2 regions of the Kushneria sp. AK178 genome follow, and region 2 is predicted to be linked to the other one. Evidence: predicted binding sites of a transcription regulator. Region 2 holds the regulator's gene; the other holds the start of a gene.
The links. The regulator PhoB, encoded in region 2, activates phosphate uptake and scavenging genes when phosphate is short. The targets are predictions, from matches to a motif close to TGTCATANNNNTGTCANA.

Region 1 (3,416 bases), 1.4 Mb from region 2:
GGGCTTCATGGATGAGCGTATCCACCGACTCCAGCTCGCGCCTTTGAGCCTCCCGCGTCGCGAGTTCGGCCCTGATCTCTTCTATCAGCTCGGCGGACTCATTGAGCATGGCTTCGAGCTCGGCCGTTGATGTCGTCTCAATGCGATGTTCGATACTCATGGCACTATCCTGTCACGGCAGTGATGGCAATCAGGGCAGCAGGCAGCGCAATGAACGCGCCCATGACCCAGGCGGCTGCCAGTACCTTGCGCTCCGCGGCCAGTTCACCCAGCCGCAGAGCGCCCTTGACGGGCAGCAGTCGTAAAAATGGCAGGCCGCCAATGACCAGCATGGCCAGCAGATTGAAAAAGAGATGCACCAGAGCAATCTCCAGCGCCAGCGTGGCGTTGGCGCCGCTGATCGCCGTGGCGGCCAGTAGCGCGGTAAAGGTGGTACCAATGTTGCTGCCGATCGTGAACGGATAGATCTGCTTCAGGCTGAAGGTTCCCGACCCCGCCAGCGGCACCATCAGACTGGTGGTGGTGGAGGAGGACTGCACCAGAAGGGTGACCAGCGCACCGGAGGTGACCCCGGCCACCGGGCCGCGGCCTATGGCGCCATTCATGATGCGCCTGGCGCGCCCGACCATCAGCTTCCTGAGCAGCTTGCCAATGTAGCGGATGGCCAGAAAGATCGCCGCGATCCCCAGCGCAATCATCACGATACCGCTCAAAACGGTCGGCAGTATCGAGGCAAGATTGTCGACCATGCCGGTGACGGGGTCGGTGGCCATACCGATCAGGTTGGCATTGTCGATGGACAGGTCGGCATCGCCGTAGAACAACACGGCTACTTGCTCGGCCAGCCGTTCCAGAGGGCTGAAGAGTATCTCCAGAGGCAGGAGAATGACGACCGCCAGAAAGTTGAAGAAATCATGCACAGTGGCTGCGGCAAAGGCGCGACGAAATTCGTCCCTGTGACGCACGTGTCCGAGGCTGACCAGGGTATTCGTCATGGTGGTGCCGATGTTCGCTCCCATCACCATCGGCACCGCAATGCCCACGGGCAGGCCGCCCGCGACCATGGCCACAATAATGGAAGTTACCGTCGAGGAGGATTGAATCAGCGACGTGGCCATGATGCCCACCATCAGCCCCACGAAGGGGTTGGTGGCAAAATTGAAAAGCTGCTCGGCGTGATCGCCCGTCGCTGTACTGAAGCCATCGCCAATGATGGATACCGCGCAGACAAGACAGTAAATCAGCAGGAAAAGCGTCAGCCACTGTCTGATTCGTTCGCTACGCGGCGCACTGTCTCCCCGGTCATCGGCGGACTGATCCACCGTTTTGCCTGTTGCTTCGGCCATCGTCCTTTCCTCGTTGGGCAGTCAAGCGTGCTCACTGTGTGACCCGATCCCGCTCAGCATGAGGGCCCATTGATGACAATGATGTGACGAGGCGCCCATTTTGAAGCGACCGGGGCGTATCGCAGTTGAAAGGGGAGCAGAAAAAGAGAGGACGGAAGAGGGGGGATGGATCGCCGGCATCAATACAGGGTGCCGGCGATCATCAAACAGGGGGGCGGCCGGTGTTAAAGGTCTTCTTCGGTAACGTCGTCGGGAGACAGCCGCAGGCCGTTCGCAGGCAGCGGATGGCTGTCCAGGCGCGGGCCCTCCTGTGTCAGCTTCAGACGACCCTGCAAGAACCAGCGCACCGTCATCGGATAGATCACATGCTCTCGCGTGAGCACCCGCTCTGCCAGCGTCGCTTCATCATCCTCAGTCATGACATCGACTGCGGCCTGGACCACCACCGGGCCGCCGTCGAGCTCATCGGTGACGAAGTGCACGCTGGCGCCATGCTCCCGGGCGTTATCGGCAAGCGCCCGGGCATGCGTATCCAGACCGCGATACGCCGGCAGCAGCGAGGGGTGGATGTTAAGCATGCGACCGTAATAGCGTCGTACAAGGGCCGGCGTCAGGATGCGCATGAATCCGGCCAGTACGACCAGATCCGGCGCGTGCCGGTCGATGACCTTGACCAGGGCCGCGTCGAAGGCGTCCCGGGAGTCGTACTCGTGATGAGGGAGTACCACGGCAGGAATGCCGGCTTCCCGGGCACGTACCAGCCCGTAGGCGTCGCCGCGATTGGAGATGACAGCGGCAATCTCGCCGCCCAGCTCATCGTGGGCTTCGGCATCGATCAGCGCCTGCAGATTGCTGCCGCTGCCCGAGATCAGGACCACCAGCCGCTGGCGGTCGGGCTGTTCGAACTGGTCTTCCTGCTCGGTGGTGTCGGTATCGGACATGAAAATTCCTGCCTGGTTACGGGCGTGCGTTGTCGAGCGTCACGCTCGGCTGCGACTCATCCGAGCGAGTGACATGTCCCAGTCGGTAAACGGTTTCGCCCGTGCTTTCCAGAAAGGTCTCGGCCTGATCGGCCTGAGCGGCGGGGACGACGACCACCATGCCGATGCCGCAGTTGAGGACGCGATGCATCTCGGTGTCGTCGATGTTGCCCTCGCGCTGCAGCCAGTCGAATACCGCCGGGCGGGGCCAGGCCTGTGTATCGATGTGAACGCAGGTATGCGGCGGCAGCACGCGGGGGATATTCTCGAGCAGACCGCCGCCGGTGATGTGAGACAGGGCGTGCACGGCGATATCGCTGTCATGAAGCATGGCCAGCAGCGACTTGACGTAGATCCGCGTCGGCGCCATCAGTGCCTCGCGCAGGGTCTGGCCGTCCTCCAGCCGGGTATCGGGCGAGATGTCGCTGCGCTCGAGGATGCGGCGAACCAGCGAATAGCCATTGGAATGCGGCCCACTGGACGCCAGCCCCAGCACCACGTCACCTTCGCCGACCCGGGTGCCATCAAGGATCTCCGATTTCTCGACGATACCGACACAAAAGCCGGCCAGATCATAGTCAGAGCCTTCATACATGCCCGGCATTTCCGCCGTTTCGCCGCCGACCAGCGCACAGCCTGCCTGACGGCACCCCTCGCCGATTCCCGTGACCACATCCGCTGCCATCTCGACATTGAGCTTGCCGGTGGCGTAGTAGTCGAGAAAGAACAGGGGCTCGGCCCCGGCCACGACCAGGTCATTGACGCACATGGCCACCAGATCGATACCGATGGTGTCATGACGCCCCAGCTCCATGGCCAGTCTCAGCTTGGTGCCGACGCCATCGGTCCCCGAGACCAGCACCGGTTCACGATAACCGCTGGGCAGCTCGCAGAGCGCGCCAAAACCGCCGAGCCCGCCCATCACTTCCGGTCGCATTGTACTTTTGGCGACATGCTTGATGCGCTCGACCAGCGCATTACCGGCATCGATATCGACACCGGCATCCTTGTAGGAAAGGGATTCACGAGACGACGGCTCGGTCATGTTGGGGTCCTGTCACTGAAAATGAGACGGGGTTCCGGCCGGGGC
Region 2 (3,416 bases):
TCGAGCGCTATCACGGCCTGACGGACGTGCGCGCCGTGCGTCAGTAGGTGGTTGCAGGGATGGATGCCCGAGATAACAGGCGGCGCCGGCACGTCAGGCCGGCGCGCTTGCCACGTTTTCCATGCGGGCGGCGGGGAAAACACAGCGAAAGCAGGCGCCTTCGCCGGGCTGGCTTTCGATATCGAGATACGCGTCGTGGCGCAGCAGCACGTGTTTGACGATGGCCAGTCCCAGCCCGGTGCCGCCGCTGGCCACCGAGCGGCTCTTGTCGACCCGGTAGAAGCGCTCGGTCAGGCGCGGCAGGTGCTCGGGGGAAATGCCCTCGCCGTCATCGATGACTTCCACCGCGGCCCCTTCCTTCTCCAGACGGCGATAGCAGATGGTGATGTGACACCCTGCCGGTGTATAGCGTACGGCGTTGTATATCAGATTGGACAGCGCGCTGCGCAGCTCCTCGACATCGCCGAACACCCGCCGTGTCTCCTCGATCCGGCAGGTAATCTCATGGTTGCCGGCGGACAGCTCCTGGCCATTCTCGGCGATCTGCTCGCAAAGTGCTGCCATGTCGATCGAGCGCTCGTTGTGGTGGCGCTCGCTGGTTTCCAGCCGGGAGAGGGTCAAAAGATCCTCGACCAGATGCTGCATGCGCACGGTCTGCTCCTGCATGCGGCTCAGGCCGCGACCGAATGAAGTCGGCAGGGCGTCCTGATGGTCCTGCCAGGTCTCGACATAGCCGGTCAGCACCGTCAGCGGGGTACGCAGCTCATGGGAGACATTGGCGACAAAGTCACGACGGGTCTGTTCCAGACGCTGCAGTCGGGTGACATCACGGATGACCAGCAATCGCTCGTCGTCACCGAAGCGGGTGATCTGGCACGACAGCGTACGCGCCTCCTGGGTGGGTGAATCGATCGTGATCGGCTCGCTGTAGTCCATCTGGCGGAAGTAACGAATGAAGGCCGGGTCGCGCAGATAGTTGGTCAGGTGATGCCCGCGGTCGTGGCCGTTGTCCAGGCCGGTCAGGCGTTCGGCGGCGCTGTTCCACCAGTCCAGACAGCCGCGCGAGTCGAGCATGATGACCCCCTCGCTCATCGATTCGGCCGACTCCTGAACGCGTTTCAATACCGATCGCAGACGGTTTTGCAGCTGCTGCTGGCCCTTCTGGTAGCGATAGAGCCGATCGAAGAGATCGCCCCACACCCCTTCGCCGTCCGGCGGGCGCTGCTCTACCGGCGCTTCCAGCCAGCGATAGAGCCGTCTCAGGTGGCGAAGGGTAAAGGCGAGATGGATGCCCAGTCCCAGGGCCAGGCCCCAGCCCGGATATCCCAGCAGCAGCCCCAGAATGGTGAAACAGATGGCCAGATAGGCCAGACGCCAGAGTTCATTGAGCCAGTAATGCATACCGATTACCGCGACGAAAAGCGATAGCCGGTACCCCGTACGGTCTGCACCAGATGCTGATGGGCATCGCCCAGCACCTTGCGCAGGCGGCGTATATGCACATCCACCGTACGCTCCTCGACATAGACATTGCCGCCCCACACCTGATCGAGCAGCTGGGTACGGGTATAGGCCCGCTCCTGGTGGGTCATGAAAAACTGCAGCAGACGGTATTCGGTCGGACCGATGTCCAGTGCCTTGCCGTTAACGCTGACACGGTGGCTGACCGGATCAAGCAGCAACCCGTTGACCTCGACCGTCTCCTCGACGCCGGCCGGCGTGGTGCGTCGCAGCACGGCCTTGAGCCGGGCAATCAGCTCGCGGGGCGAAAACGGCTTGGTGATGTAGTCATCGGCGCCGCTTTCCAGGCCCTGAACCTTGTTGTCCTCCTCGCTGCGTGCGGTCAGAAGCACAATGGGAATGTCGCGGGTGGTGGATTCGCGCTTGAGCCGGCGGGCGAGATCGATACCGCTGATCCCGGGCAGCATCCAGTCCAGTAGAATCAGATCGGGGCGCTCATCGACGACCAGTTCATGGGCGGTCTTGGCATCCTCGGCCTCGAGAATGCGAAAGTCGGCCATCTCGAGCGCCATGGCAATCATTTCACGAATCGGCGCTTCATCGTCGACGATCAGAACGGTTCTGGACATGAATGGCTTCCCCTGCCGGATAGCAATGGCGATTGCCGGGACGTTGAACACGCGGATGTTCAGTCATCGGCCCCGTCACGTGATCGTCATTCAAACGTCTTCATATGACAACTTTATGACAGATTCCGCGGGTATGACATCGCCCTGTCCGAGGGACTAGGCCTGCCAGGTGGCCAGTGCAATACCGGCAAAGAGCAGGATGCCGACCCAGTGATTGTTCAAAAACGCCTGGAAGCAGCCCTCGCGCGAGCGCGTGCGACACAGGCGCTGCTGATGGGCGAAGATCACGGCGATGGCGACCAGCGCCGCCCAGTAGAAGCCGTCCAGCCCGGCCAGCTGACCGACGACGGCCAGCAGCAACAGCATCATCACCTGCAGCGCGCCCTGGATGACCAGGTCCATGCGGCCGAACAGTACCGCCGTCGACTTGATGCCGATTTTCAGATCGTCGTCGCGATCCACCATCGCATACCAGGTGTCATACACCAGCGTCCAGACGATATTGGCGAAAAAGAGCCACCAGGCCACGGCCGGCACCTGGCCCTGCTCGGCGCCAAAGGCCATCGGAATGCTCCAGCCAAAGGCCGCGCCCAGTACCACCTGCGGCAGATGGGTATAGCGCTTCATGAACGGATAGCTGGCCGCCAGTGCCACTGCGCCGAACGAGAGCATGATGGTAAAGACATTGGTGAAACACACCAGCACGAAGGCGATCATCAGCAGCACGCCAAACAGCGTCAGCGCCTCGCGCTCGCTGATCCGGCCGGTCGCCAGCGGGCGGTCATGGGTGCGCTTGACGTGGGCATCGAAGTGGCGGTCGGCATAGTCGTTGATCACGCATCCCGCCGCGCGCATGACATAGACCCCGGCGATGAAGATGATCAGGTTGTGGCGCGACGGCAGACCGTCGCCGGCCAGCCACAGCGCAGCCAGCGTCGGCCACATCAAAAGCCAGGTGCCGATGGGACGATCGAGCCGGGTCAGGCGCAGAAAGTCGGGGAGTCGAGCGAGGGGCGACGGCATCGTCGGGGCTCCAGTCAGCGTAAAACCAAGAGTCTACCCGAAATGACCCCGCATCGAGGCATCCGTGTCCGATGCCGATTTTCAGCGCGGGAAGCGCTCGTGCACGAAATACTCCTGTACCAGCAGCGGGGCGCGCCCGGGCCCCAGGGTAAACAGCGAGCGTCGGGCCCACACCTCGGGCAGCGACAGAAAACCGGGGGCGGCGCGGCATATATCGATACCCGAGCGCCGCGTGATGGCTTTCTGCGGCGCGCGGGCGCTTCTGGCAAAGAGCTGATGGCCCAGGGCGCGGGTGCCCAGCCG

Region 1: a site for PhoB is predicted at 1,418-1,435, ahead of M1D97_RS09575 (Na/Pi symporter). Genes of this name have one in related genera too.

What each region holds. Positions count from the first base shown of each region.
Region 1 is NZ_CP096381.1:2,108,095-2,111,510, reverse strand. It holds gene M1D97_RS09580 (hypothetical protein) at 1-160, opposite strand, end outside; gene M1D97_RS09575 (Na/Pi symporter) at 165-1,346, opposite strand; gene purN (phosphoribosylglycinamide formyltransferase) at 1,571-2,287, opposite strand; gene purM (phosphoribosylformylglycinamidine cyclo-ligase) at 2,304-3,371, opposite strand.
Region 2 is NZ_CP096381.1:15,629-19,044, forward strand. It holds gene M1D97_RS00065 (N-acetylmuramoyl-L-alanine amidase) at 1-47, shown strand, start outside; gene phoR (phosphate regulon sensor histidine kinase PhoR) at 94-1,401, opposite strand; gene phoB (phosphate regulon transcriptional regulator PhoB) at 1,407-2,090, opposite strand; gene ubiA (4-hydroxybenzoate octaprenyltransferase) at 2,247-3,113, opposite strand; gene M1D97_RS00085 (chorismate--pyruvate lyase family protein) at 3,195-3,416, opposite strand, start outside.